2 regions of the Streptomyces sp. NPDC028368 genome follow, and region 1 is predicted to be linked to the other one. Evidence: predicted binding sites of a transcription regulator. Region 1 holds the regulator's gene; the other holds the start of a gene.
The links. Region 1 encodes HrcA, which represses chaperone genes, less so after heat shock. Its sites were predicted from a motif close to TTNGCACTCNGNNNNNCNGAGTGCNAA; they were not measured.

Region 1 (15,030 bases):
CGTACGGAGCGTTGCGTGTCCGGTCCGTGTGCGTCGTGATACGGCCTGTGACCTGGAGTTTTGCTCTCGGCGTAGTGCGCTGCCGGGCGGTGTGTGTGCTATGTGCACCTATCGCACTGGTCACATCATGAACGAGTCGGCCGCAGACCCTTACGCGTCGGCGCAACGCGCTCTACTCTGATCACTGCTCAAAGGTTACTCGCGAGTCACCAGCAACGAAGCGGGCCCCGGAGGATGCCGTGACGGACACCCACACGCTGATCGAAAACCGGCCGCCCTCGGTGGCGACCCTCTTCCTGGAGCGGGTGGCGGCCACGCCCGATGCCGAGGCCTATCGCTATCCCGTCCCGCCCTCCTCGGGGAGCGGCCCCGACGACTGGAAGACGCTCACCTGGGGCGAGGCCGCGCAGCGGGTCCACGGCGTCGCGGCCGGGCTGATCGCGCTGGGCGTACGGCCCGAGGAGCGGGTGGCGCTCGCCGCCAACACCCGCGTCGAATGGATCCTCGCGGACCTCGGCGTGCTGTGCTCCGGCGCCGCCACCACCACGGTCTACCCCAGCACCAACACCGAGGAGACGGCCTACATCCTGGCCGACTCCGGCAGCCGGGTGCTGATCGCGGAGGACGCCGGACAGCTCGCCAAGGCCCGCGAGAACCGCGCCGGACTGCCCGAGCTCGCGCATGTCGTGGTCATCGACGAGGCGGATGCGCAGCCGGCCGAGGGCGACCCCGACGGCTGGGTGCTCTCCCTCGCCGATCTGGAGAAGCGCGGCGCCGCCTATCTGGAGGAGAACCCGGACTGCGTCACCGAGCGGGTCGCCGCCCTGCGCGCCGACCAGCTGGCGACGCTGATCTACACCTCGGGCACCACCGGCCGCCCCAAGGGGGTGCGGCTGCCGCACGACTGCTGGGCGTACATGGCGCGGGCGATCCAGGCGACCGGGATGGTCGCCGCGGACGATGTGCAGTACCTGTGGCTGCCGCTGGCGCACGTCTTCGGGAAGGTGCTGACCGCCGGGCAGGTCTCGGTCGGCCATGTGATCGCCGTGGACGGCCGGGTCGACAAGATCATCGAGAATCTGCCGGTCGTCCGGCCCACGTACATGGCGGCCGTACCGCGGATCTTCGAGAAGGTCTACAACGGCGTGGCGGCCAAGGCCCGCGCGGGCGGCGGCGCGAAGTACAAGATCTTCCAGTGGGCGGCGGGGGTGGCCCGCGAGTACGCCAAGGTCTCCCAGGACAACTTCAAGCGCACCGGCAACGCCTCGGTGCCGTTCGCGCTCGGCGCCAAGCACAAGGTCGCCGACGCCCTCGTCTACGCCAAACTCCGCGATGCCTTCGGCGGCCGGCTGCGCGCCGCGGTCTCCGGCTCGGCCGCGCTCTCGCCCGAGATCGGCTACTTCTTCTCCGGCGCCGGCATCCACATCCTGGAGGGTTACGGCCTGACGGAGTCCAGCGCCGCCAGCTTCGTCAATCCCGGTGAGGCCTACCGCACCGGCACGGTCGGCAAGCCGCTGCCCGGCACCGAGGTACGGATCGCGGAGGACGGCGAGATCCTGCTGCGCGGCCCCGGCATCATGCAGGGCTACCACGGCCTGCCGGACAAGACCGCCGAGGTCCTGGAGGAGGACGGCTGGTTCCACACCGGCGACATCGGCGAGCTGTCCGCGGACGGCTATCTGCGCATCACCGACCGCAAGAAGGACCTGATCAAGACCTCCGGCGGCAAGTACATCGCGCCGGCCGAGGTGGAGGGCCAGTTCAAGGCGGTCTGCCCGTTCGTCTCCAATGTGCTGGTGCACGGCGCGAACCGGAACTTCTGCACTGCCCTGATCGCCCTCGACGAGCCGACGATCATGGGCTGGGCCAAGGAGCACGGCCTGGAAGGCAAGGCGTACGCCGAGGTCGTCGCCACCGACCGGGTCCGCGAGCTGATCGACGGCTATGTCGAGCGGGTCAACGAAGGGCTGCAGCGCTGGCAGCAGATCCGTAAGTTCCGGCTGCTGCCGCGTGACCTGGACATCGAGCACGGCGAGGTGACCCCCAGCCTCAAGGTCAAGCGGCCGGTGGTGGAGCGGGCGTTCAAGGACCTGCTCGACGAGATGTACGCCGGGGCGCGGGAGGCGTAGCACGCCGGTCCGAGGCGGGGCGGGGTGGTCAGGGGCGGCGCGCACGCCGGCCCCGCATCCCCGCCCCCTCTCGTACGGACGTCCTCCCGGCGCTTGTCCATACAGGTTCACCATCGGACATCCCGTACATGTCGGCCAACTCCCCGGGCGTGTCAGCCGAATCACCCCCTTTGAGCTCCAACTTCCGTGACTCCGTGCTTATGGGCGCGCTCGGTCTGTCACTCTGTCGGTGGCGCATCCGGCGCTGACGCGGAGCTGCTCGGGAGTTGGTCAATGAGGACGACAACTTCATCACCACCGGACGACGTCACGGCGGCGCGTATGCAGGCCGACGGCGCCTTTCGTGGCGGGCACTCCCGTGCCGCCTGCCTGCCCGGCGACCCCCGGGCCGCGGCCGCCGCTCGGCAGTTCGTCCGGACGGTGTTCGCCGAGTGGACCGCCCAGGACCTGCCCGGCTCGCAGGACCTCACCGACCGTCTCGCCGACGAAGCGGTCCTGCTGGTCAGCGAGTTGGTCACCAACGCCGTGGTGCACGCGGGCACCGCCGTCGAACTCCGCTGCCGCCTGGAGCCGGCGGCCGGGCCGGATCCGTACGAGAGCCTGAACCCGGCCGGCGAGCCCCAGCCCTACGCGCCCCCGGAAGAGGACCCCGGCGGACCGGACGACACGGCACGGGCCGGCGTCGTCATCGAGGTCTCCGACCACCACCCGGCCCGGCCGGTGCGCGCCCGCGAGGAGGTCCCGGCGTCCGACGGCGGCGGCCACGGACTGCAGTTGATCAGCGCGGTCGCCGAGTCCTGGGGCATCACCTACCGCCGCGCCATGAAAACCGTATGGTTCCGGCTCGGCGTGGGTGCCCGTCCGGAGCCGGAGGGCGCCTTCGACAACCAGCTGCTGCAGCACGGACTGCGCGCCGCCGAACTCCTCGCCCCCACCCCGCGCCGCGCCGTCCGGCAGGCCTCCGAGGGCGACTGGGTCCACCGGGGCGCCCTCTCCTTCCTCGCCGAGGCCTCCGACCTGCTCTCGGGCCAGCTCGACGCCGACCAAGTCGCCTCCCTCGCCGCCCAGTTGACCGTGCCGCGGCTCGCCGACTGGTGCGCGGTGTGGCTCTACGACGGCGACGGCGGCGCGCCCGGACGCGGCATCGAGGGCGACGGCCAGGCGCAGCGGCTCGCCCGCGTCTGGCACTCCAGCGAGAGCCGGATCGACTCGCTGCGTGCCGCACTGGAGAAGGACCCGCCCCCGATGGCGGGCGGCGACACCGGCCTGAGCAGCACCCCCGCCGCGGTCCGCTGGCCCTGGCCACCGGAACCGAACGGCTACGGCCCCGGCGGCGCCTCCCTGGCCTGCCCCCTCGTGGCCGGCGGCCGGCGGCTGGGCACGCTGCTGCTGGGCCGGGCCGGGCTGCTGCGCTTCCCCGACGAGGTGGTCGGCCTGGTGGAGGACCTGTGCCGCCGGGTCGCCCGCGCCATGGCCACCGCCCGCGCCTACAGCCGTCAGGAGCGCATCAGCCAGGTCCTGCAGCGCAGGCTGCTGCCGCGCGGCCGGGCACAGGTGCCCGGGGTGGCGTCGGCGGTGGTCTACGAACCCCGCGAGGGCGCCTGGGCGGGCGGCGACTTCTGGGACCTCTTCGACGCCGGAGACGGCCGCTGGTGCTTCGCCCTCGGCGACGTCTGCGGCAGCGGCCCCGAGGCGGCCGCGGTGACGGGCCTGGCCCGGCCGGTGCTGCGGCTGCTGGCCCGCGACGGCTTCGGCGTCGCCGAGGTCCTCGACCGCCTCAACAAGACCATGGCCCGCGAGGCCGCGGACTCCGTCGCGGCGGTCGCGGCCGCGGTGGCGGCGGCGGGAGCGGGCGCCGAGGCCCCGGTCGAGATCCGCGACGAGGGCGAACAGGCCCGCTTCCTCTCCCTGCTCTACGGCGAGATCGTGCCGTATCACGCCGGCTCCGGCGGCGCCCGCTGCACCCTCGCCAGCGCCGGTCATCCGCTGCCGCTGGTGCTGGGCGCGGACGGCGCGGTCCGGGTCGTCGCGGCGCCGCAGATGCTGCTGGGCGTGGTCGAGGACGCGGCGTACGTCAGCGAGTCCTTCGACCTCTGCGCCGGGGAGACGCTGCTGTGCGTGACCGACGGGGTGACCGAGCGCCGCTCGGGCGGCCGGCTCTTCGACGACGAGGACGGCCTGGCCACCGCCCTCGCCGCCTGCACGGGCCTGGGCGCCACCGCCGTCGCGGAACACATCCGCAGCACCGTGCACGCGTTCGCGGCGACGCCGCCGGACGATGATCTGGCGCTGCTGGTGCTGCAGGCGTCGGGGAACGGCGTGCCGTAGGGCGGCCCACCGGCGCGGGGAACGGTTCCCGCCGCCATGACGGACAATGGACCCCATGCCTTCCGCACTGCCTGATGGTGAGCCGATGCCCGAGGACGGGGCGCTGCCCCGCCATGCGCTGACGGGGGCCGCCGAGCGGCCCCTCGGCTTCTATCTGCATGTGCCGTACTGCGCGACCCGCTGCGGCTACTGCGATTTCAACACCTACACCGCGAGCGAGCTGCGCGGCTCCGGCGGCGCCCTGGCCTCCCGCGACAACTACGCCGACCATGTGATCGAGGAGATCCGGCTGGCCCGCAAGGTGCTGGGCGACGACCCCCGCCAGGTGGAGACGGTCTTCGTCGGCGGCGGCACCCCGACCCTGCTCCCCGCCGCCGACCTCGGCCGGATGCTGGCGGCCATCCGCGACGAATTCGGCCTCGCCCCGGGCGCCGAGATCACCACCGAGGCCAACCCCGAATCCGTCGGCCCGCGCTACCTCACCGAGCTGCGCGAGGGCGGCTACAACCGCGTCTCCTTCGGCATGCAGAGCGCGCGGCAGCACGTCCTGAAGATCCTCGACCGTACGCACACCCCCGGCCGCCCCGAGGCCTGCGTCGCCGAGGCCCGCGCGGCCGGCTTCGAGCACGTCAATCTCGACCTGATCTACGGCACCCCCGGCGAGAGTGACGACGACTGGCGGGCGTCCCTGGACGCGGCCCTCGGCGCGGGCCCCGACCACATCTCCGCCTACGCCCTGATCGTCGAGGAGGGCACCCAGCTGGCCCGCCGGATCCGCCGTGGTGAGGTCCCGATGACCGACGACGACGTCCACGCCGACCGCTACCTGATCGCCGACGAACGCCTCGCCGCCGCCGGATTCACCTGGTATGAGGTCTCCAACTGGGCCACCACCGACGCCGCCCGCTGCCGCCACAACGAGCTGTACTGGACCGGCGCCGACTGGTGGGGCGCGGGCCCCGGCGCCCACAGCCACGTCGGCGGCGTCCGGTGGTGGAACGTCAAGCATCCGGGCGCCTACGCCCAGGCCCTGGCGGAGGGCCGCTCCCCGGGCGCCGGCCGCGAGATCCTGCCGGACGAGGACCGGCGGGTGGAGCGCATCCTGCTGGAGCTGCGGCTGGTGGACGGCTGTCCGCTGGATCTGCTGGCCCCCGCCGGCGCCCGCGCGGCCGAGCGCGCCCTGGCGGACGGACTGCTGGAGGCCGGGCCGTACGAGGCCGGGCGGGCGGTTTTGACGCTGCGAGGGCGGTTGTTGGCTGACGCTGTGGTGCGGGATCTGGTGGACTGATCGCTCGCCGGGGTGAATCAGTGCGGGAGGCGCCCCTGCCCGCCCCTGCCCTCCGTAGGCTGCCGCCGACGGACCTGTAGCGCGGGCGGATGCGGAGGGGCTCCCAAGTGGCCACTGTGGACGAGCACCGGATGGCCGAGTTCTTCCACGGCCTCGACGTGCCGGAGGGCATCAAGGCCGAGCTCCTCCGGGGAGAGATCGTGCTGTCGGATGCGCGTGATCGCCGCATGGCCGCGTACTTCCGGAGCCTGGAGGTACCGGACGGCGTCCGCGCCGAGCTTCTCTGGGGAGAGATCTTCCTGTCGGCCGACCGCCGTCCGGCCCACGACCTGGTGGTCGAAGCCGTGCGGAACCAGATCCCGAGCCCGCGGTGTCTCCAAAGCCGGCCCGTCGGCATCCCGGATCAGGCCGGCGAAGCCGTGCCGGACCTGGTGGTCATGGAGCGCGGCGTCGAAGCGGCGGCGCGGTGCCCGCTCCCGCCGGAGGTGATCACGATGGTCGTCGAGGTCGTCTCCCCTGCCCGTATCGACCGGACCTACCGAATCAAGCGCTCGGTCTACGCGGCGGGGGCCGTGCCCGCGTACTTGATCATCGATCCCGTCGAGGCCCACTGCGTCCTCTTCACTGAGCCCGTCGGCGGCGGCGAGGAGTCCGACTACGCGGTGAGCCGGACCAGCCGGTTCGGATACCCCGTACCGCTGGACGGCCTCGGCATCGGGCTGGACACCACCGGGTTCCCGCTGCCGTCCCCGGTTACGGGCAGCCGGTGACGAAGTCGATCAACTCCTCCACCCGCCCCAGGAGTTGCGGCTCCAGGTCCTTGTAGGACCGCACGCACGACAGAATCCGCTGCCACGCCGCCCCCGTGTTCTCCGGCCAGCCCAGCGCCCGGCACACCCCCGTCTTCCAGTCCTGCCCGCGCGGCACGCGCGGCCACGCCGCAATCCCCACCGACGACGGCTTCACCGCCTCCCACACATCGATGTACGGGTGGCCCACCACCAGCGCATGATCACCGGTCACCTCGGCCGCGATCCGGGACTCCTTCGAGCCGGGCACCAGATGGTCCACCAGGACGCCGAGGCGAGCATCCGGGCCGGGGGAGAAGCCGCGGACGATCGCCGGCAGGTCGTCGATGCCCTCCAGGTACTCCACGACGACGCCCTCGATGCGCAGGTCGTCGCCCCACACCCGCTCGACCAGCTCCGCGTCGTGCCGGCCCTCCACGTAAATGCGCCCGGCGCGCGCGACCCGGGCGCGGGCGCCGGGAACGGCGAGCGAGCCGGATGCCGTACGGGCCGGACCGCTCGCCGCCGGGCGGTTCTGCGGGCGGACGAGGGTGACGGCCTTGCCCTCCAGAAGGAAGCCGCGCGGAGTCATGGGGAAGACCCGGTGCTTGCCGAAGCGGTCCTCCAGGGTGACCGTCGCCCCCTCGGCGGTCTTCTCGCAGCGGATCACCGCGCCACAGAAGCCCGTGGTGACCTCCTCGACGACCAGATCGGGGTCGGCCGGGACCTCGGGGGCGGGCCGCTGCCTCTTCCACGGCGGAGTGAGGTCGGGGCCGTACTGCTTGCTGCGCATGGGGTCCAGTTCTTTTCAGGCGTCGGGTACGGGGCGGGCGCGGTCAGGGGGACGGCGGCACGCCGAAGCGGACGGCGAGGGCCTCCCGCTGCGCGCGTACGAAGCCGGCGTCCACCACGGCGCCGTGCCCCGGTACGTACACCGCGTCGTCGCCGCCGAGGGCCAGCAGCCGGTCCAGGGCCGCCGGCCACTGCTGGGGCAGCGCGTCCAGGCCGGCGTTCGGTTCGCCGGATTCCTCGACCAGGTCGCCGCAGAAGACGATCTCGGGGGTGCCGCCCCGGCCCGGTACGAGGACGGCCAGGTCGTGGGCGGTGTGTCCGGGGCCGACATTGGCGAGCAGCACCTGCCGGTCGCCGAGGCTGACGGTCAGTTCCCCATGGACGTGATGATGCGGGCTCACCAGCAGATCGGCGGCCTCGGCGGCGGCTTCCCGGTCGACGCCGTGCCGTACCGCGTCCCGGCGCAGCTCGTCCCGGTCGCGCCGCAGCAGATCGGCGAGCCCGGCGGCGCCGAACACCTCGACCCCGGCGAAGGCCGCGGTACCCAGCACATGATCGAAATGCGGGTGGGTGAGCGCGACATGCGTCACTTCCCGGCCCAGCACGCCGCGGATCGCGCGGCGCAGATCGGCGCCGTCGCGCAGGGATGCGCCGGTATCGACGATCATCACGCCGGCCGATCCGGCGATCACGCCGATCGTCTCGTCCCAGCCCGGCATCCGGCGTCTGGCAACACCTTCACCGAGCCGTTCCCACCCGGCCTCTTCCCAAGCAGTGTGCATACCGAGACGCTAGCTCCATCGCGATAGCGTTGCCCGACAGACCGGCCAGAACGGCCGATCGCGGTCATCGGTCGGCCCTTCCTCGCGGCTGCCCTTGCCGGAGCTGTGCTACCCCGCCGTACACTGGCTTCCGGGTCTGGCACTCGGCCCGTGTGAGTGCCAAGAGTGACCGGACGGCGACACGGCAGGACTGGAGGTGCGCGGGATGCTCAGTGAACGCAGGCTCGAAGTGCTGCGCGCCATCGTCCAGGACTATGTCGGGACGGAGGAGCCGGTCGGCTCCAAGGCCCTCACCGAGCGCCATCAGCTGGGCGTCTCCCCGGCCACGGTCCGCAATGACATGGCGGCCCTGGAGGACGAGGGCTTCATCGCCCAGCCGCACACCAGCGCCGGCCGGATCCCCACCGACAAGGGCTACCGCCTCTTCGTCGACAAGCTGGCAGGCGTCAAGCCGCTGTCCTCCCCGGAGCGGCGGGCCATCCAGAACTTCCTCGACGGCGCCGTCGACCTCGACGATGTCGTCGGCCGCACGGTCCGGCTGCTGGCACAGCTCACCCGCCAGGTGGCGGTCGTGCAGTACCCGTCCCTGACCCGGTCCACGGTCCGCCACGTCGAGCTGCTGTCGCTGGCCCCGGCCCGCCTGATGCTCGTACTGATCACGGACACCGGACGGGTCGAGCAGCGGCTGATCGACTGCCAGGCGCCGTTCGGTGAGACCTCGCTCGCGGACCTGCGGGCGCGGCTCAACAGCCGGGTCGTGGGGCGCCGGTTCGCGGATGTGCCGCAGTTGGTGCAGGATCTCCCGGAGTCCTTCGAGCAGGAGGACCGCGGCACGGTCTCGACAGTGCTGTCGGTATTGCTGGAAACTCTGGTGGAGGAAACCGAAGAGCGGCTGATGATCGGCGGCACCGCCAATCTCACGCGCTTCGGGCACGATTTCCCTTTGACCATCCGCCCGGTCCTGGAAGCCCTCGAGGAGCATGTGGTGCTGCTCAAGCTGCTCGGGGAGGCCAAGGATTCGGGCGTGACCGTACGCATCGGGCATGAGAATGCTCATGAAGGCCTGACGTCCACATCGGTCGTCGCGGTCGGTTACGGTTCCGGCGACGAGGCAGTCGCCAAACTCGGCGTGGTCGGACCGACCCGCATGGACTACCCCGGAACGATGGGAGCGGTACGCGCAGTGGCACGTTACGTCGGACAAATCCTCGCGGAGTCGTAAGTGGCCACGGATTACTACTCGGTCCTCGGCGTCAGTCGTGATGCCTCGCAGGACCAGATCAAGAAGGCATTCCGTCGGCTGGCGCGCGAGCTGCACCCGGACGTGAACCCGGATCCCAAGACCCAGGAGCGGTTCAAGGAGATCAACGCCGCTTACGAGGTGTTGTCGGACCCGCAGAAGAAGCAGGTCTACGACCTCGGCGGCGACCCGCTCTCGCAGGCGGGCGGCGGTGGCGCGGGCGGCTTCGGTGCCGGCTTCGGCAACTTCTCCGACATCATGGACGCCTTCTTCGGCACGGCCTCGCAGCGCGGCCCGCGCTCGCGCACCCGCCGCGGCCAGGACGCCATGATCCGGCTCGACATCGAGCTGAACGAAGCGGCCTTCGGCACCACCAAGGACATCCAGGTCGACACCGCCGTGGTGTGTACGACCTGCAGCGGCGAGGGCGCGGCGCCCGGCACCTCCGCGCAGACCTGTGACATGTGCCGCGGCCGCGGTGAGGTCTCGCAGGTCACCCGGTCCTTCCTCGGCCAGGTCATGACGTCGCGGCCGTGCCCGCAGTGCCAGGGCTTCGGCACGGTCGTGCCGACCCCGTGCCCCGAGTGCGCGGGCGACGGCCGGATCCGGTCGCGGCGGACGCTGACGGTCAAGATTCCCGCCGGCGTCGACAACGGGACGCGTATCCAGCTCGCGGGCGAGGGCGAGGTCGGCCCCGGCGGCGGCCCGGCCGGCGACCTCTACGTCGAGATCCATGAGCTGGCGCACCCGGTCTTCCAGCGGCGCGGTGACGATCTGCACTGCACGGTCACCATCCCGATGACGGCTGCGTCGCTGGGCACGAAGTGTCCGCTGGAGACCCTCGACGGAGTGGAGGAGATCGATGTCCGGCCCGGTACCCAGTCCGGCCAGTCGATCCCGCTGCACCAGCGCGGTGTGACCCATCTGCGCGGCGGCGGCCGCGGCGACCTGATTGTCCACGTCGAGGTGCAGACGCCCTCCAAGCTCGATCCCGAGCAGGAAGAGCTGCTGCGGCGGCTGGCCAAGCTCCGGGGTGAAGAGCGCCCCACGGGCCAGTTTCAACCAGGGCAACAGGGGCTTTTCTCGCGGCTGAAGGATGCGTTCAACGGGCGGTAGGTGACCGGCCGGGTGGGGCCGGAGTCCGCTCCGGCCCCGGTTCGGCCTGTAGTGGTGGGCGTGGCACGATGTGGTCATGTCCACCGCACCGACCGATCTCTGCCGCTACCCGATCGTGCAGGCTCCGATGGCGGGAGGCGGCTCGGGTCCCGAGCTGGCCGCCGCCGTCTGCGGCGCCGGCGGTCTCGGCTTCCTTGCTGCCGGCTACAAAACCGCCGACGGCATGTACCAGGAGATCAAACAGCTGCGGTCGCTGACCGACCGGCCCTTCGGCGTCAATCTCTTCATGCCGCAGCCCTCACTGACCGACGCCGCCGCCATCGACGTCTACCGCGAACAGCTCGCCGGCGAGTCCGCCTGGTACGAGACCGATCTCGGCGACATCGAAGGGCCCACTGACGACGGCTACGAGGCCAAGCTCGCGATACTGCGGGAGGACCCGGTGCCGGTGGTGTCCTTCACCTTCGGCTGCCCCTCGCGGGCCGTCTTCGACGCCTTCGCCAAGGTCGGCACGTACACCGTCGTCACGGTCACCACGGCCGCCGAGGCCCAGGCCGCGCAGTGGTCGGGCGCGGACGCGGTGTGTGTGCAGGGCGTGGAGGCCGGTGGCCACCAGGGCACACACCGGGACGACCCGCACGCGGACGGGACCGGCGCGGGGCTCGGCCTGCTGGCGCTGCTCGGCCAGGTCCGCGAGGCGGTGCAGATCCCGGTGATCGCCGCGGGCGGGCTGATGCGCGGGGCGCAGATCGCCGCGGTGCTGGCCGCCGGGGCGACGATGGCCCAGCTGGGCACCGCCTTCCTCGCCACCCCCGAGTCGGGCGCCCACCCGCTGCACAAGCAGGCCCTGACCAACCCCCTTTTCACGCATACGGAGTTGACCCGGGCGTTCTCCGGACGGCCGGCCCGCGGTCTGGTGAACCGCTTCCTGCGCGAGCACGGCCCCTACGCGCCGGCCGCCTACCCCGCCGTTCACTACCTCACCTCCACCGTGCGCAAGGCCGCGGCCAAGGCGGGCGACGCGCAGGGCCTCAGCCTCTGGGCGGGGCAGGGGCACCGGCTGGCCCGGGAACTGCCTGCCGCGCAGCTCGTCGAGGTCCTGGTGGCCGAACTGGACGCGGCATGCGCCGCGTTGTGCCTGCCCCGCGACGGCGCCGCGTCATGACGGCCCCCGTCTTCCTCGTCGACTCCCTCGCGGACGTACGGCCCGGCGGCACGCTGCTGCTGGACGGGCCGGAGGGCCGGCATGCGGTGTCGGTGCGGCGGCTGCGGGTCGGCGAGGAGGTCGTGCTGACGGACGGCGGCGGGACCGGCGCCGAGGGCACGGTGGCCGCCGTCGAGGGCAAGGACCGCCTCACCGTCGCGGTCACCGGCATCCGTACCGAAGCCTCGCCGGCGCCCACCCTCACGGTCGTCCAGGCGCTGCCCAAGGGCGACCGCGGCGAGCTGGCCGTCGAGACGATGACCGAGACCGGCGTCGACGCCATCGTCCCCTGGGCGGCGGCGCGCTGCGTCACCCAGTGGAAGGGCGAGCGGGCCGCCAAGTCGCTGGCCAAATGGCGCGCCACGGCCCGCGAGGCGGGCAAGCAGTCGCGTCGCCTCACCTTCCCCCGGGTCGCCGACCCGCTGACGACCAAGCAGGTCGCCGCCCTTCTCGCCGACGCCGACTTCGCCGCCGTCCTCCACGAGGAGGGCAGTACCCCTCTGGCCACAGCCGAACTCCCCACCAGCGGCAGCATCGTGCTGGTCGTCGGCCCCGAAGGCGGCGTCTCCCCCGAGGAGCTGACCGCCTTCGCGGAGGCCGGTGCCAAGCCCTACCGCCTCGGTACGACGGTCCTGCGCACCTCCACGGCCGGTACGGCCGCCACGGCGCTGCTGCTGGGCCGCACCGGGCGCTGGAGCTGACCCGGACCCTCAGACGGTCACCCCGGCCACCGCCCCGGCGGTGGATATCAGCTCGGTGAGAGTGCCCGCGAAGGTGGGCAGCAACTGCAGGCAGACGGCCCAGGCTTCGACATCGCCGCCCAGGTGCTCATCGGTGAGCGCGATGAGCCGGTCGCGCAGAGCCGGGGAGCCTTCCTGCGGGTCTTCCTGCGGGTCTTCCTGCGGGGGTGTGCCGGTGGCCTGTCCGAGGTACTGCAGGGCCGCTCGGGCGGGGGCGGCGTGGACCAGCAGGTCCTCGGAGGTGAGGTCGCCGCTTTCGAGGGTTGCCGCAACCCAGTCGTCGTCCAGGGAACCGACTCGTTCCCCTAGGGTGCGCAGCACCGCCTCCCGCCGCATCTCCCGCGGGCACTCCTCACGCCCGGCGAGCGCATCCAGCAGGCCGACGGGGAGACTTCCGGCGCGCTGCGCGGCGATCAGCTCGGGCCAGGGGAGCGGGATTCCGTCGCCGGCGAGCCTGCTCACCTGCTCACCCGGGTAGGACCCCTCCTTTCCGAGGAACGCCATCAGCTTGGCCGGGTCCTCCTCGGCGGCGAGCAGGGCATGCAGCCGCTCCGGCCCGTCGGGTGCGTCCAGGAGCTTTTCCGTCCGGCGGCGGAGGGTGACCGGGAGGCGGTCCATGGCCAGGATCTCGCGTACGGCGTCCGGGCCGCAGCGCTCCCATACGGCGATCAGCAGCCGCAGCCGCGCCGCCGGTGCCTGGAGCCTGAGCCGGCCGACGAGCTTACGGGCCACACCGAGGTCGCCGGATTCCAGGCCCGCGATGACCCAGCGACGGTAGTGGCCGAGGTTGACCTCATCGAGCGCGTCCAGCAGCTCGGCGGGCACCGTACGCCGCCCGCCGCCGCGCAGCCGCCCGGCGAGCAGCCGCTCCCGCTCCTGCTGGTCGATACGGCAGTACAGGAACAGACGGGCGTCGACGGCCGGTTCGTCGAAGGCGAAGAGGTACTCGAGCTCGGCGGGGGAGAGCCGGTCGGTGGAGGCGTACGAGGCGAGAGCCGGCACACCATGGGCGGCCACGATCGCCTCCAGGACGGCCGGGGCGGGATCGCCGTACACCAGGAAGTGCTGCACGGCGCGCGGGTCCAGGTGCGGTACGACGGCGATCTGCGCCGCCTGCGAGGCGCACTGGAGGACTTCGAGGAACGCGGCCCGGGACTCTCCGGGGGCGGTGGCCGGGAACACCGCGTCCAGGGGGTGCGGCCAGGTGGTGTTGCGCTTCTTACCGGAGGCGGGCGAGGCGGCGTCGGCCACCAGCTCGGGGGCGGTGCCGTCGGCGCGCCCCAACCGGGCGTAGAACGTCAGCCAGTTGACCGGGTCCGTGCCCAGCGGGGCGACGAGACCGGCGACGGCCTCGCGGGTCGGTTCGTGACCGTAGGGGAGGGCGCCCAGCACGTCCCGCGCCGGCGTCAGCTCGCTCAGCGCGCGCTCGACGGGGAGCCACCCCGCCCGCACGCCGTTCGGGATGACCCGGTCGGCGGGCAGGTCTCCGGCCTCGGTCTGCAAAACGGCCTGCGCGACCAGCTGCTCCGGGCAGCCCTCCCAGGCGAGGAGACCGAGCAGGGGATGGGTGTGCCACGGGTGGGGAGCCATCGACTTCCCGCCGACGGGCCGGCGGTCGTGCTCGCGCAGTAGGAGATCCCACTCCAGGCCGGCGGGCCGCTCGATGCCTCGCTCCCCCAGGCGCACCCGCAGCAGGGCCTGCGCATGCGCCGGGTCCATCCACTCGCCGGCCGGCCGCCGTTCCTGGAGGTAGGCCCCGGGGTCGGGTGCCGCGGCGGCGGCGCGCAGCAGCTCGGCCAGCCCCGGGTGGCCGAGGCCGTCCGCCGACCCTTCGACGATGCCGGCCAGTTCCCCGACGGCCGAGGCTCCGCCCGTGTCGGCGAGGGTGCGGCAGGCGTCCAGGACGACGGCCGTCGGGAGCTCCCGGCCCAGTTGGACGATGGCGTGGCGGACCAGCTCCGGGAACGGACCGCGCAACGCCGGGGCGAGCGCGTTTTTTTCGCTGACGTAGTTCAGGACGTACGGGACGAGCCCGCCCTTGGCGTACCAGCGCTCGTCCGAGGCATCGGCGGCGGCCAGGATCGCCGAGAGGAACTCGGGCTGCCGGGCCCGCCGCGGACTGTAGACCACCTGGGCAGTCCTCGGATCGCCCGTCGCGGCCGCCCGCAGCAGGAACTCCCGGGGATCACCGGTCACCGCGCGCAGCACGCCCGCTCCGTCCTCCAGCCCCGGGAGCAGCTCCGCCGCCTCCCTCGATACATCGAGCCGGCCGGGCAGCGCGGCCAGGAACTCCGCCCGCATCCGCCCGGCGAGCGCCTCGGCGATGGCCGGGTCGGCGAGTCGCAGAGCGTGGCAGAGGTAGGTGGGCGGAGTGCCGGTCACGTGGGCGGTTCCCTTCGCGGAGCGGTCGGAGCGGTCGGAGCGGTCGGTGCGGATCGGTACGGAATCGATCGTGACACGGACCACTGACAACGCAGCGGGGGCGCCGACCGGGCCGCTGTGATCCGGGAGTTCACGCGTGAACGTGCGTCATGGCCCCGGCGGTGGCGGCGAGTTCGGGCAGCGTCCCGGCGAACGTCGGCAGCAGTTGGAGGCAGACGGCCCAGGCCTCGGCGTCCGTGGC
Region 2 (15,030 bases), on a different contig from region 1:
GCCGACGCTGACGATGGGCGTGCAGGCACTGACGGCGGCGGCGATGAACCGGCTGGAGCCGGCCGAGAGCTGACGCACGGGGCCCTGACCCGGGCCGTTGACCTTGTCCTTGGGGGAAGGCCCAGCATCGGCCGTGCCGGGCGAAGGGCCCGGTACGAGGAGGGCGGACGGGTGGCGGGGAGCGGCGGGACGGCCGGTGAACTGCTGACCATCGGGGCGTTCGCACGGGCGTCCCGGCTCTCGCCCAAGGCGCTGCGCCTGTACGACGAGCTCGGCCTGCTGCGCCCGGCCCGCGTCGATCCGTACAACGGCTACCGCCGCTACGCCCCGGCCCAGCTGGAGCGGGCCAGGCTGGTCGCCTGGCTGCGCAGGCTCGGTATGCCGCTCGCCCGCATCCGTGAGGTGTGCGAACTGGCGCCCCGCCCGGCGGCCGAGGCGGTCGCCGCGTACTGGGCGCAGGTCGAGGCCGACACGGCCGCCCGCCGGGACCTGGCCGCCTTCCTCGTCGACCAGTTGCACAGGAAGGACGACACCGTCATGACGGCACCACGTACCCCTTCACCCTCCCCCTTGACGATGCGCTACGCCGCCCGGACCGACCGGGGGCTGGTCCGCCCGGCCAACCAGGACGCGGCGTACGCCGGACCGCGGCTGCTCGCGGTGGCCGACGGCTACGGCGCGCAGGGCGGCCCGGCCGCGGCCGCCGCGATCGACGAGCTGACGGCCCTGGAGGACACCGACCCGGCCACCGTGGACCCGCTCACCGCCCTGGAGGAGGCGGCCCGGCGCGCCAACCGGGCGGCCCCGGCGGCGGACGGGGCGACCGGCTGCACCCTGACCGCGCTGCTGCGCTCCGGCTCGCGGCTGGGGCTGCTGCACGTAGGGGACTCGCGGGCGTATGTGCTGCGCGACTCCGGGCTGTTCCGGATCACCCACGACCACAGCATGGTGCAGTCGCTGGTGGATGAGGGCCGGCTCACCCCTGAGGAGGTGCCGTCGCACCCTCAGCGCGCGCTGCTGCTGCGGGCGCTCGGCGGGGGCGCGGAGTTCGCCCCCGATCTGCAGCTGCTTCAGGCGCGGCCGGGCGAGCGGTATCTGCTGTGCACCGACGGGCTGTCGGGCGTGGTCACGGCCGAGGGGATGCGGGACGTCCTGACGGCGGCGGCCGGCCCCGAGGAGGCCGTACGGGAGCTGATCGCGCTGGCCCATGAGGCGGGGGCGCCGGACAACGTGGCGTGTGCGGTGGGGGAGGTGGGTGCGGGGTGAGGCCGTAGCGCCTGAAGTCGGCCCCGCCCGTAGCGGGACGGAGCCCACCCCGCGCGGTGGTCAGCCGGCCGCCGGTACGACGTTGGTCGCGTCCACCGCGGGGCGCAGGGCACGGGCGAGCCGGACGCCGTCACCGACGACCCAGAAGTGGGTGAAGAACAGGCGGGGTTCGTCCGTCAGTCCGTGGTTGTGCAGCTCGACGAGCTCGGCCCCGGCCCGCCGCAGGGCCACCAGGACGTCCTGGACTTCCTCGGCGATCATCGCGCAGTCGCCGCTGATCGCGGCCCGGCCGCCGCCCAGCGGCTGGAAGTTGAGCGCGGTGGTCGAGCCCAGGCCCGGGGGCAGCACCATGCCGCCGTCGGTGATGGTCTCGCGGCGGACGTAGATGCACTTGTAGATGCCGTCGTCGACGGAGCCCTTGACGCCCATCGCGGCATCGATGCCGTCGGTGTCCAGGTCGACGGGCTGTTCCGGGACGGACAGCAGCGCGGGCGGGGTGCCGGTGCGGTCGAACGCCGCGCGCAGGCCGCGGGCCAGGGCCGCCGGGTGGCCGTGGCCATGGACGTGGATCCACCAGATGTCGGGCGTCTGGGAAAGGAGGTGCTTGTGGATCGCGGTCTGCCCGATCCGGTGCTCGTGCAGGGCATCGGTGAAAGGCTGCAGTTCGTCCTCGGTGACCACCACATCGCCCATCAGCAGCGTGGTGTCGTCGGCGTAACGGACGAAGGACACATGCGAGCCGAGGGCGAGCGCCGGTTTGACGGCGATATGGCGGGAGACCACCAGCAGGTCCCGGCGGGGGAGAGCGGTGTGGTACATCGTCTTACGCTTCATGTCGCCCCGTCGGCCCAGCGTGTCGGCCACATTCGACCAGTCCGACAGGGTGGTGGAAACGGGCTTGACGGGATTGCTCTGTGCCCCGGCCGTCGTAGTGGGCAGGGCGCGGGCGGGGGTCTGCGCCCCGGCCAGCAGGGGAGCCAGGGCGGCTGCGGCGAGCATGCGCCGTCGCGGTGCACCTGCATGCGGGTAACTGTCCTGCGGTCGGTCTCCGGCCATCACGTGAGCACCTCCATGACGGGATGGAAGCACGACGGACCGGAGCCCCACGTCATCGCCGTCATCGCGTGGGGCCAAGTGGCCTAAGTAGTCAGGCCCGTGGTGTCGACGTGGCAGGCGGCCGGGGTGTTCCCGCGGCGCCGCGGGGCACCCGGAACGGCACGGGGGCACAGCTCTCACAGCTGTGCCCCCGTCAGTCATCTGTGGGTGTCAGGCAGTACGCATCCGCCGGTTCAGCCGATGGCCTTGGACACCCAGTCCTTGAAGTAGTGGATCTCGGTGTAGACATCCGGCGTCTCGCCGCAGACATGCCCGACGCCGCGGCTGTCGACGCCGATGATCTCCCAGCGGCCGTTGACCTTCTTCAGCAGCGGGGATCCGGAGTCGCCGCCGCACGGGCCGAACTTGCCGGTGGGGTTGTCGGCGCACACGTCGCCCTTGTGGATGCCCCAGGACTCGTCCCCGTCCGGGCCCTTCACGCACTTGGGCGTGTTGGCCGGGATGGTGGTGGTGTCGAGCTGGTTGAGGGCCTTGGGGAGCTTGTCCTGGCCCTTGTCCGCCGGGCTGGTGTAACCCCAGCCGATCTCGCGGACCGCCGTGCCGGCGCCGGTCGCCGTGGACGACATCGCGACCGGTTCCTGGGAGACCTTCTTGTTCAGGTGCAGCAGCGCGAGATCGTTGCCGTTGCTGCGATCGTCCGAGGCGACGTTGTCCGGGTGCACGATGATGCTCTTGACGCCCACGACGGTGCCGCCGGTGGTCCGGTCCGTGGAGCCTATGCGCACCTGGAACTCCGAGGCCGGGATGGTCTCGGACGTGCCGTCCTTGCCCGGCTTGGAGACGCAGTGCGCCGCGGTGACCACCCAGTCGCCGCGGATCAGCCCGCCGCCGCAGGTAAAGGCCTTGGGGTCACCCCAGCCGCCGTGGATAGCGGCCATGAACGAGTAGGCCGGTGCCGCGCCGCCACCAATGATCTTCGGCGAGTTGTCGCCGGGCCCGGGGGCGGGGGCCGCACCGGCCGTCCCCGTACCCGCCATCGCACCGACGAGAACGGTCGCGGCGACCGCGACCGGTGCGTACCGCGCCCGCTTGGCGGCGCCCTTTAACTTCATTCCGCGTTTCACGTAGGAACTGCTCCCTCGAATGTATGTTCAATCCTGTTGCCACGCTAGCCACTTGATTCATGTCTCACAACGTCAATAACAAGTGACTCAGTAGCCGCAGAGCTCACTGGATTCACAGAGCTCACAGAAGTCACAACAGTCCCAGGAGTTACTGGAGTTCGGGTATCCGTTGTCGTACTCAGACGGGGAGGCCCCCTCGCGCGGCACGCGCCGAAGTCCCGGGCGAGGATCCGCCCCTACGCCAGGCCCTTGAGCATCCCCTTGAAGTACAGCTGCGGCAGCCCGTAGCGCTTGAGGAACCACATGTCGGTGCGCTCGCGGGTGGTGTCCAGGAACGGGATCGACGGGGCGGGCCGCAGGTCGTAGTCGAACTCGGCGAGGAGCATCTTGTGGCGCGCGGTGACCAGCGGGCAGGAGGTGTAGCCGTCGTAGCGGGCGGTGGCCGGGCGGCCGCGGAGGCCGGCGAGAAGGTTGGCGACGAGGACGGGGGCCTGCTTACGGATTGCCGCTCCCGTCTTGGACGTCGGGAGATTGGCCACGTCGCCGAGCGCGAACACCTCGGGAAAATCAGGGTGCTGGAGGGTTTCGCGGTCGGTCTTGACATACCCGTAGGGGGAGTCGGGGTCGGCGAGCGGGCCGTCGGCGAGCCATTCGGGGGCGCGCTGCGGCGGTACGGCGTGGAGGAGGTCGTAGCGGAGGGTCTCGGTCGTGCCGGTGGCGTGATCGGTGACGACGGCCTCGCGCGCGGCGCCGTCCAGGGCCGTCATCTCCGACCGCAGCCGCACCTCGATGCCGTACCGCCGGGCCGTCTCCGTCAACGCCCGGGAGAACACCGGCACCTTGAACATCGCCGGCTCCGGGAGCACCAGGACCGTGCGGATCGCGCCCAGCACGCCGCGCTTGCGCCAGTGGTCGGCCGCCAGGTACGCGATCTTCTGCGGGGCGCCGCCGCACTTGACCGGCCCGGAAGGCATGGTGAACACCGCCGTGCCGCGCCGCATCCGGCGGATCAGCTCCCAGGTGTGCGGGGCGAGATCGGGCCGGTAGTTGCTGCTCACCCCGCCGTGGCCGAGCGCCGCGGCCAGGCCGGGCACGCCGTCCCAGTCGAGGTGGAGGCCGGGCGCGAGGACCAGACGCCCGTAGCCGAGGACCCTGCCGGATGCGGTGGTGACCGTGCGGGCGGCCGGGTCGACGGCGGTCGCGCGCTCGCGCAGCCAGCGCACGCCGGGCGGGATGACGTCCGCCTCGGTGCGCAGCGCGGCCCGCAGCGGCGCCTGGCCGCCGCCGACCAGTGTCCACAGCGGCTGGTACCAGTGCGTGTCCGAGGGCTCCAGCAGCGCGATGTCCCGTATGCCGGCGCGGCGTAACCGGGCGGCGACGGTGATGCCCGCGGTGCCGCCGCCGATGATCAGAATCTGGTGGTGGGTGGCGGGGGGTGTCATGGGGGTCCTCCAGTAGGGGTGCTCGGTCGGTGGCGTCGGGGTTACAGGCGAGGTATCGCGGTGGCCGCCATGCTGACGGCGAGGACGATGACGAGGGCGGCGAAGGCGGTGGTCAGGACGCGTACGGGCAGCCGGGTGGTGAGGCGGTTGCCGAGATAGCTGCCGGCCGCCGTACAGGCCGCGAATCCGGCCAGCAGCGGCCAGTCCAGGCCGCCGGTACCGGCCCGAGCGGCCAGCGCCGTCAAGGAGTTGATGAGGATGACGAGGAGCGAGGTGCCGATGGCGACCGGCATCTCCAGGCCCAGCACGAGCGTGAGAGCCGGTACGACGACGAAGCCGCCGCCGACACCGAAGAAGCCGGTCAGCAGCCCCACGGCGGACGCGGTCACGACGATGCGGGCGGGATGCCGGCGGGCACCCGCGGCCGTCTGCCGCTGCCCGCGGCCCCGTAACAGCAGCGCCGCCGCCACCGTCAGCATCAGCCCCGCGAACGCCGTCATCAGCACCGCCGGGTCCAGCGCCGCGCTCCACCGGGTGCCGAGATAGCTGCCCGCCGTGCCCAGCGCGCCGAAGACCGCCCCGGCCGCCCAGCGGATCCGGCCCGCACGCGCATGACAGGCCAGGCCGGTGACGGCGCCGACGGCGACCACCACCAGCGCACCCGCGGTCGCCTCGTGCGGCGACTGGCCCAGCAGATACACCAGCGCCGGTACGGCCACTATCGAACCGCCGCCGCCGAGGGCACCCAGCAGCACCCCGATCAGCAGCCCGCACGGCAGCGCCGTCACGGCTAAGAGGACCGACACGCTACGCGGACGGACACGCGGCCCGCGGCGCGAGGGCCACGGCCCGGCTCGCGTCGGACCACTCCGCGACGAAGGCGAACCGGTCGCCGCGTACCGCCGTCTCACGCCATTCCACCGGCCGCTCCCCGGCCCGGCCCAGCCGCTCGATGGCGAACGCCGCCTCCCGGTCGGCGAGCCCCAGCAGCCACGCCTGCCGGACGTCCGGCAAAAACGGCTGGATCCGCTCCCGGCCGCCGGTGACCTTCACCGAGCAGCGCCGCGCCAGCTCGCCGTAGAGCGAGGTGTGCCCGAAGTCGGTCTCCAGCAGCGGCTCGGCGATCTCGGCGGGCAGATACGCGGTGTCGTGCGCGAGCGGTTCGCCATCCGCGAGGCGCAGCCGCTCCAGTACGACCAGCGGCGCGTCCGGAACCAGCCCCAGATACCCCGCGACCGTCCCGTCCACCGTCCGCTCCAGCCGCAGCACCTCGCTGCGCTGCTCCACGCCCTGGCCCTCCAGCTCACGGAAGAGGCTGTAGAGCGAGCCGAGCGGCTGCTGTATGCGGCGGGTGTCCAGCCGGCTGGCGCGGCCGCGTTCGGCGATCACCAGGCCGTCGGCGCGCAGTTTGCGCAGCGCCTCGCGGACGGTGTGCCGGCTGACCTCGTACTCGCCGGTGAGCCGGTGCTCGGCCGGGAACTCCTCGGTGAACGCGCCGGTCTCCATCCTCCGGCGCAGATCGGCGAAGAGCTGCGCCCACAGGGGGAGCGGCGAGCCCCGGTCCAGGGGGCGCGGGCCGGGGTCGGGGGAGTCCGGCTGGCGGGTCGTCATGGATTCCTCCGCGGGCGGGCGTACGCGGGTGTGCGCGAGGGACGGGCGTGAGGGAGCGGGCTTGTTGCCGCCCATCAGGCTGCCTAATGTACGTACATCCGTGCATCCGCACAACGGACGCTGCCCGAGCGGGCCTTGGGCACACCCCCTGGAGGCCACCGTGCATTTCGCGCAGTACTACCTCGACTGCCTTTCCCAGGCGTCGTACCTGATCGGCGACCAGCGCACCGGACGCGCCGTCCTGGTCGACCCGCGGCGCGACATCGACGACTACCTGCGCGACGCGGACGAGGTCGGCCTGCGTATCGAACTGGTCATTGAGACGCACATTCACGCCGACTTCCTCTCCGGCCACCTCGAACTGGCGCGGGCGACAGGCGCCACCATCGCCTTCGGTGAGGCCGCCGCGACCGGCTTCCCCATACGGCGGTTACGGGACGGCGAGCGGATCCGGCTGGGCGACGCCGAGGACGAAGGCGTCACCCTCACCGTCCTCGCGACCCCCGGCCACACCCCCGAGTCCATCTGCCTGGTCATCCACGAACACCCCGACGACGCCGTGCCGTTCGGCGTCCTGACCGGCGACACCCTCTTCGTCGGCGATGTCGGCCGCCCCGATCTGCTCTCCGCCGCCGGGCACTCCCCGCACGACATGGCGCTGCGGCTGCATCACTCCCTGCACACCAAACTCATGGTGCTCCCGGACGCGACCCGGGTCTTTCCCGCACACGGCGCCGGCTCGTCCTGCGGCCGCAACCTCTCCACCGAGACCAGTTCCACCATCGGCCACCAGCGGCGCCTCAACTACGCCCTGCAGCCCATGTCCCAGGCCGACTTCGTCCGTCTGGTCACCGCGGGCCAGCCCGCCACCCCCGGCTACTTCGCGCATGACGCGGCCCTCAACCGCGACGGACACCCTCTCCTGGAGCCCACCCCGCTGGCGGCCCTCACCCTGGAGGAGGCCCGCGCCGCCCGCGACCAGCACGGCGCCGCCCTCCTGGACTGCCGGCCCCTCGCCGCTTACACCGAGGCCCATCTCACCGGCTCCCTGCACACCAGCCTGGACACCCGGTTCGCCGAGTACGCCGGCAGCGTGGTGGCACCCGGCACCCCGATCGTGCTGCTCGCCGACCCCGGCACGGAGGCCGAGGCCCGCCTCCGCCTCGCCCGCATCGGCTACGACCGCGTCCTCGGCCATGTCCCCGACCCGGCCGCCGCCCTGGCCCGCGAGCCCGCGCTGACCACCCGCAGCCACCGCATCCACATCCATCAACTCCCCTCCGAAGAACACCAGTTGATCGACGTCCGTAACCCCGCCGAGTACGCGGCCGGCGCCCTCCCCGGCGCCCGCAACATCCCCTTGGCCACGCTCCCCGGCCACATCGGCCGCCTGGACCGCGAGCGGCCCGTCGTCCTGTACTGCCGCAGCGGAAACCGGTCGGTGATCGCGGCGGCGCTGCTGGAGGCGCGGGGGTTCGGGGATGTGCGGGATGTGGTGGGGGGCTATCAGGCGGTGGCGGGGGAGGGCGCGGTCCACGTGGGGTGAGGAGCTGCCCGGTCGGGCCAGGGCGGGCGGTCACTCCCGCCGGGAGCCCCTTCCCTCACCTTGTACGGCGCCCCGTCCCTCACCCCGTACGGCCAAGGCCACGGCCGGCGCCGCCACCAGGCGGACCAGGGCCAAGAGCAGCAGCGACGGACGCCCGCCCGCGGAGCCCTGCCCGCCGTCACCGGTTCCGGAACAGCGCGAGGTCCACCAGCGGGGCACGCGAGCGGCGCTCGGCTCGTACGAAGGCCGCGCGCAGGCGGGCAGCGCCAGGTTCAGCGCGAAGGAGTCCAGTTGGACGCAGAAGACGCCGAGGGCGACGGCGAGCAGTGCGGGCTCGCGGACCAGAGACACAGAACCGGGCAGGGAACGGGGCAGCGGCGGCGGGGGCTTGCGCCAGGAAGGGGACACGGGGGCCTCTCACACGTACGGAAGACGTCAGGGAACGTGCCGGTACGGGGAAGGGAGATTGGAGGCACCGGAAGCGGGGCAGAAAGGCCCGGGTGGCCGCGGAGTTACCGGCGGCGGGTGCGGGAAGAACGGCGCGGGGCCGGCGTGGGAGCGGCGCGGGGCGTCGTACAACGAACACCTGTACAACGGACGTTAATCGATCGTTGATCGCTCATCTTCATGCTGAACCGCATGTTGCGCCGTGTGACCTCAGAGCATGCAGATGACGCCCGGGAAAATCGAGAACCGCAGGCGTCGCGGATCGCCCTCACCTGGAGCGGGGAGCCGGGCCGGATGGAGGAGCTGACGCACGGCATGCTCCTCGAGCAGGCCGACCGGGCGGCGGCCGCACTCGCCCGACTCGGCGTGCGGGCCGGTGACCAGGTGGCGGTGCATCTGCCGCTGGTGCCCGAGTCGGTGATCGCCACACTCGCCTGCGGCCGCCTGGACGCGTTGCGCACCACGCTGCCGGTCTCGCTCACGGTGCCCGAACTGGTCGCGCGGACCCGGGAGTCGGGGGCCCGGGTGCTGATCACGGCGGACGCGGCGTTCTGGGACGGGGCCATACGGCCGGTGAAGGCGGTCCTCGATCACGCGCTGGCGCGGGGCCGCGCCAACGGCGGTGCGCAGGACCGTACGGTCCTGGTCGTGAACCGCTGCGCGCGCCCGGTGTCCTGGACGCCGGGCCGCGACCGGTGGTGGCACGAGGCGCTCGACGAGGCGTAGGGCCTGTCACCGGCACCGAGCCCGGTGGCACCGCAACGCCGCGGTGCCGCCGAGGGAAGCTCAAGCCGGGCTTTTGTTGCCGCGCACCACCTCGAGGTACTCGGCCACGGCGTCCCTGCTCCGGATCAGGCACTCGATGCGTTCCGTCATGCGGTCGCGCTCGAGTCCCAGGGTGGCGAGCATGTCCGGTGTCGCGTCGGCGAAGTGGATGACCCGGGGCTTGTCCAGGCACGGAAGGATCTGCTTGATGATCCGGGTGGGCAGTCCGGCGTCGAGCAGAGCTCTGATCTGCAGGACCCGGTCCACGAACCGCTCGTCGTACTCGCGATAGCCGTTCGCGGCACGGCCGGCGACGATCAGCTGCTGCTCCTCGTAGTACCGCAGCAACCGCCGGGGCGTGCCGGTACGCTCCGCGAGCTCTCCGATGCGCATGTGCTCCCCTCACACAATGTGACGCTTTGGAGCCTGCGCAGCACCGGATCCTGGAGGGGCCCGGCCCCGTACCCTGAAGAGGTGAGCACCACCCGTGAACCCGAACCGGCACCCGCGCCCGAGACCCCCGAGGCGGCCCGCCCCGCTCCCCGCCCCGCCGCGCTGATCTTCGACGACCCGCTGGACCAGCAGTCCTCGGACGACACCGACCGTGGCTGGGGCGAGCGCCCCACGTCCTCCGGCAGCGCCGCCGACCTGGCCCGCTTCCTCGACGAAAAGCCGCCCCACCACCTCTGAGCGAGGCGACGGGGCGGCGGGGCCGGTCCGTGGTGCTCGCTAGCGCTGCGTCTTCTGCGTGCCGATGGTGGCCGATGCCGAGGAGGCCGGGGCCGAGCCGTTGCGCTGGGCGAGGAGTGCGTCGCGGATCTCGGTGAGCAGTTCGATCTCGGTGGGGGCGGCGGCGGTGTCGTCGGCCGGCTTGCGGGCGTCCTGGCGGGCCTTCCACTTGTTCATCGGAAGGATCATGAGGAAGTACACGACCGCGGCGGTGATCAGGAAGGTCAGTGCGGCGCTGAGCACCGAGCCCCACAGGATGTAGATGCCATCCGTGAATGCGCCGGTCTTCGGGTCCGGGTGGCAGCTGGCGCTGAGGCAGGCCTTGTAGTTGTCGAGGTTCTGCGAGCCGAGCGCGCCGATGATCGGGTTGATCACGCCCTTGACCACGGCGTTGACGATGTTGGTGAACGCCGCACCGACGACGACCGCGACCGCGAGTTCGATGACGTTGCCCCGCATCAGGAATTCCTTGAATCCCTGCAGGACGCCCTTGTTCTCGCTCACCTGACAGCCTCTTTCCACGCTCGGTACGGACGGTGCAGCAACAATCAGCACCGCAACTTACGGCAGGGCGGGGCGGGGCTGTCCAGTCGCACCACACGAACCGGCGATCGGCAGGAGCGTCAGTACGGATTCGGCGGACCGGCCCTCCCCCGAGCTCTTGAAGAGCAGGGGGTACCCCCACCCGGAGAAGTTTTGCGTGCGACGGGTGGAGAAGCCACTCGATCTTGGGGCACGGCTACCGCCCTCCGGAGAGCGCCGCCGCCTGGCATCCGGTCGCGGGCGCGGTCCGTACGGCACCGTACGAAGCGCCGGCGGCCAGCGCTGCGGCGGCCAGCGCCAGCCCGGCCGCGAGCAGCCGCAGGCGCGACATCCGCTGCCATCGGCGTCGGCCGCCCTCGGGCCGTACCGGTGCGAAGTGGGGCACTTCACACGTCGGGGGAGTCGGCAGCGGCGGTTCGGGGAGCGGCGGCGCAGGGAGCCGTAAGGCGGTGGCGGGAAGGCCGGGTACGTGGCGGCCGAGTGCGGGAAGGCCGGGTGCGGGGAAGCCGGGGGAGGGACGGGGCATCGTCGTCACCGCCTGTCGGGTGGGTGCGGAATTCGGAACCGGTGATCACCACCGTGCCGGAATTCCTCGCCGCCCGCCGCGGGCTGTGGACGAGCCCGCCCCCTGTGGACAACTCGGCCACCCGCCAGAGCCCTACGGCAGCTCGATGCCCAGGTCCCAGCCCTCATGGGCGCCCGCGCAGCGGCAGTCGCGGGCGGCACTGTCTGGGAGGGCGGCGACCACGTCGAAGAGCACCTCGCGCAGCCGGCCGACGTTCTGGGCGAAGACCTTGAGGACCTCTTCGTGGGAGACGCCCTCGCCGGTTTCGGTGCCCGCGTCGAGGTCGGTGACCAGGGTCAATGAGGTGTAGCAGAGGCCCAGTTCGCGGGCGAGTACGGCCTCGGGGTGGCCGGTCATACCGACCACCGACCAGCCCTGCGCGGCATGCCAGCGGGACTCGGCGCGCGTGGAGAAGCGCGGGCCTTCGATGACGACGAGGGTACCGCCGTCGACCGGCTCCCAGTTGCGCCCGCGGGCCGCCGCGACGGCGGTCCGCCGTCCGACGGGGCAGTACGGGTCGGCGAACGACACATGAACGATGTTCGGGATGCGGCCGCTCGGCAGCGGGTCGCCGTCGAAATAGGACTGGGTACGGGACTTGGTGCGGTCGACGAGCTGGTCGGGGATGAGCAGCGTGCCCGGACCGTATTCGGGGCGCAGGCCGCCGACGGCGCACGGGCCGAGGACCTGGCGGACGCCGACCGAACGCAGCGCCCACAGGTTGGCGCGGTAGTTGATGCGGTGCGGCGCGAGGTGGTGGCCGGTGCCGTGCCGGGGGAGGAAGGCGACCCGGCGGCCGGCCACTTCGCCGAGGAAGAGGGAGTCGCTGGGTGGCCCGTAGGGGGTATCCACCGTGATCTCGGTCACGTCGTCGAGGAAGGAGTAGAACCCCGAGCCGCCGATCACACCAAGCTCCGCATGAGACATGCCGGTCACACTATCGGGGCGAGGCGACCGGCCACAGGTGCGGGCCGGGGAAAAGCCGCGGACCCCGCCGTCCATGCCGGCGGGGTCCGAAGAAGGTCTGGTCAGGCCGCGGAGCTGCTGCTCGTGGACGACGAGGACGACGCCGTCGAGGACGAGGAGGAAGCCGAGGACGACGAGGACGCCGTCTTGGTGTCCGAGCTTCCCGCCGAGTCCGACGAGGACGAGCCGCTCGACGAGGAGGAAGTCTTCGCCGGGCTGCTGCTGGACGACGAGCCGCGGCTGTCGTTGCGGTAGAACCCGGAGCCCTTGAAGACGATGCCGACCGCGGAGAACACCTTCTTGAGGCGTCCGTCGCAGCTGGGGCACTCGGTCAGCGCGTCATCGGTGAACTTCTGCACGGCCTCAAGGCCCTCGCCGCACGCGGTGCACTGGTACTGGTAGGTCGGCACTTGACTTCCTCCTGGCACTCTCACTCGATGAGTGCTAACGACGATCCATAGTGCAGTATTCCCGCCCGTCAGTCCACTGTGACCGGCGTACGGTGACCGACTCCACGTTCGGTCAGGCGCTCGCCAGCTCCCGCTCCCGGTCCTCGGTGACGGCGGTGGCCGGGGCGTCCGTGCCTCCGGCGGCGCTGCCCGCGACCACGGTCGACGAGCGCGGCAGCAGGTGCGCGCGCAGCGTCAGCAGCACCGTCAGTGCCAACGCCGTACCGGCCAGCGGCACCAGGAATCCGGCGCTCGGGCCGAAGCGGTCCGCGAGCTGGCCGGCCGAGGAGGACGCGGCCGCCTGGCCCAGCGCGACCGCGCCGGTCAGCCAGGTGAAGGCCTCGGTACGGGCGCCGGCCGGCACCAGCGACTCGACCAGGGTGTAGCCGGAGATCAGGGCCGGGGCGATGCACAGGCCGATGACCAGGCCGACGGCGGCCAGCAGCGGCACCGCGGTGACCGTCCACAGCGGGGTGGTGGCCAGCGCCAGCAGTCCGTAGCCCACCAGGAGCCGGCGCCGCGGGCCGACCTTCCAGGCGATGGCACCGCAGGCGATGCCCGCCAGCATGTTGCCGGCCGCGAAGATCCCGTAGAGGACGCCGTTGATGCCGGGGTGCCCGATGTGCTCGGTGAAGGCGGTCAGCGAGACCTGCATGCCGCCGAAGACGGTGCCGATGCCGAGGAACGCCACGATCAGGACGCGTACGCCGGGCACCGACAGCGCCGAGACGCGCGGCCGGTCGCCGGCCTGCGCCCGGTGGACGGGCGGCTGGGTGCGCCGCTGCGAGGCGAACAGCAGGCCGCCGGCCAGGGTGAGGACGGCCTCGGCGATCAGGCCGGCGGCCGGGTGGATGCCGGTGCAGAGGGCGGTCGCCAGCACCGGGCCGACGACGAAGGTGAACTCATCGGTCACCGACTCGAACGCGGCGGCCGTCGGCATCAGCGGGCTGCCGCCCAGCTTCGCCGCCCAGCGGGCCCGCACCATCGGGCCGACCTGCGGCGTCGAGGCGCCGGTGGGGACGGCCACCGCGAGCAGCGCCCACAGGGGGGCGTGCGCGAGGGCGAGGACGATCAGCGCCACGACGCCGGCGACATGCACCGCGACGCCGGGGAGCAGCACCGTGCGCTGGCCGAAGCGGTCGGCGAGCTTGCCGCTCTGCGGGGCGAAGAGCGCCATCGAGACGCCGGTGGCGGCGGTCACCGCGCCGGCGGTGCCGTAGGAGCCGGTGGTGGACTGGACGAGCAGGGTGATGCCGATCGTCAGCATCGCGAACGGCTGCCGGGCCAGAAAACCAGGCAGCACGAATGTCCATGCACCAGGGGTGCGCAGCAGTTGTCCGTAACCGGGACGGGAGTCCTTGACCGCGGATACCACGGCCGGGCCTTTCTGCTGCCTGGTAGCGCGCCGCCGCAAGGTCGTCACGGGTACGCGCCGAGAGCTGTCCTCTCGCGCAGGACCGAGTGATACCGCGTGGTCCTCACTAAAGGAAGTGGCTGCGCGTGTGGCAGTGGACCGCGGCCGCCGAGCGGTCGCGCCAGCTCTGCTTCAGGCAGAGTTGGTTCGTTTATTGCTTCTTCATACTACAGGCCGGAGCGCGTGAAGCCCTGGGATTAACCAGAGCTTCACGCGCAATTCCTTGGGATCCGTGGAGAGATACGGCACATACCGGCCGGTCGGAGTCGCACGGGCCTATCCGGGGCCTCGCGGGCCTTTCCGGGCCCCGCGGACCTCCGGGACCCGTCCGGGACCTGAGGCGTGATCCCTTACCCGGCGTCCCGCTGCCTGCCCCGGCGCTCTCCGGAGCCGCCGTGTCCACGGCCGCCCGCGCCCGTCCCCAGCCAGCCGGCCAGCTTGCCGCCCTGGGAGACCGCCTGCAGCCGCCGCTCGGCCGCATCCCGTACCGGATCGGTGGCCACCACCAGCAGCTCGTCGCCGTGCCGCAGCACGGTCGTGGGGAACGGTACGAAGCTGGAGCCGTCCCGTACGACCAGGGTGACCGCGGCACCCGCGGGCATCCGCAGCTCGCTGACCTCGACGCCGTGCATCCGGGAGGTGGGGCCGATGGACGTCGACAGCAGATGGCCGCGCAGCCGCTCCAGAGGGGCCGACTCGATGCCCAGGTCGGCGGCCTCCTCGTCGTCGCCGAGCCGCAGCCGCCGGGCGAGCCAGGGCAGCGTCGGGCCCTGGATGAGGGTGTAGACCACGACGAGCACGAAGACGATGTTGAAGACGCGTTCGCTGCCGGGGATGTCGGTGACCATCGGGATGGTGGCCAGCACAATCGGCACCGCGCCGCGCAGCCCGGCCCAGGACAGCAGGGTCTTCTCCTGCCAGGGCATGGAGAAGGGCAGCAGGCTCACGAACACCGACAGCGGCCGCGCCACCAGCGTCAGGATCATGCCGATAACCAGGGCCGGGATTATGTCGTCGAGCAGGTTGTGCGGGGTGACCAGCAGGCCCAGCAGGACGAACATGCCGATCTGGCCGATCCAGCCGAGCCCTTCGGCGAAGCCTCGGGTG

Region 2: a site for HrcA is predicted at 12,482-12,508, ahead of ACZ4S3_RS26960 (FmdB family zinc ribbon protein). Genes of this name have one in related genera too.

Annotation. Positions count from the first base shown of each region.
Region 1 covers NZ_JBVHTY010000037.1:4,093-19,122, forward strand. Annotated here, with positions in the region: gene ACZ4S3_RS39945 (AMP-dependent synthetase/ligase) at 240-2,129, shown strand; gene ACZ4S3_RS39950 (SpoIIE family protein phosphatase) at 2,403-4,457, shown strand; gene hemW (radical SAM family heme chaperone HemW) at 4,513-5,745, shown strand; gene ACZ4S3_RS39960 (Uma2 family endonuclease) at 5,853-6,515, shown strand; gene ACZ4S3_RS39965 (DUF3097 domain-containing protein) at 6,499-7,326, opposite strand; gene ACZ4S3_RS39970 (MBL fold metallo-hydrolase) at 7,370-8,107, opposite strand; gene hrcA (heat-inducible transcriptional repressor HrcA) at 8,313-9,329, shown strand; gene dnaJ (molecular chaperone DnaJ) at 9,330-10,463, shown strand; gene ACZ4S3_RS39985 (nitronate monooxygenase) at 10,540-11,628, shown strand; gene ACZ4S3_RS39990 (16S rRNA (uracil(1498)-N(3))-methyltransferase) at 11,625-12,368, shown strand; gene ACZ4S3_RS39995 (hypothetical protein) at 12,378-14,789, opposite strand; gene ACZ4S3_RS40000 (hypothetical protein) at 14,920-15,030, opposite strand, start outside.
Region 2 covers NZ_JBVHTY010000012.1:244,823-259,852, reverse strand. Annotated here, with positions in the region: gene ACZ4S3_RS27035 (amidohydrolase) at 1-73, shown strand, start outside; gene ACZ4S3_RS27030 (MerR family transcriptional regulator) at 172-1,266, shown strand; gene ACZ4S3_RS27025 (LppY/LpqO family protein) at 1,327-2,265, opposite strand; gene ACZ4S3_RS27020 (S1 family peptidase) at 2,556-3,434, opposite strand; gene ACZ4S3_RS27015 (NAD(P)/FAD-dependent oxidoreductase) at 3,683-4,888, opposite strand; gene ACZ4S3_RS27010 (sulfite exporter TauE/SafE family protein) at 4,930-5,676, opposite strand; gene ACZ4S3_RS27005 (GntR family transcriptional regulator) at 5,696-6,499, opposite strand; gene ACZ4S3_RS27000 (rhodanese-like domain-containing protein) at 6,660-8,045, shown strand; gene ACZ4S3_RS26995 (hypothetical protein) at 8,076-8,453, opposite strand; gene ACZ4S3_RS26990 (AMP-binding protein) at 8,697-9,218, shown strand; gene ACZ4S3_RS26985 (MerR family transcriptional regulator) at 9,279-9,650, opposite strand; gene ACZ4S3_RS26980 (hypothetical protein) at 9,732-9,947, shown strand; gene mscL (large conductance mechanosensitive channel protein MscL) at 9,987-10,490, opposite strand; gene ACZ4S3_RS26970 (hypothetical protein) at 10,726-11,055, opposite strand; gene ACZ4S3_RS26965 (S-methyl-5'-thioadenosine phosphorylase) at 11,188-12,021, opposite strand; gene ACZ4S3_RS26960 (FmdB family zinc ribbon protein) at 12,123-12,470, opposite strand; gene ACZ4S3_RS26955 (MFS transporter) at 12,583-13,884, opposite strand; gene ACZ4S3_RS26950 (potassium/proton antiporter) at 14,274-15,030, opposite strand, start outside.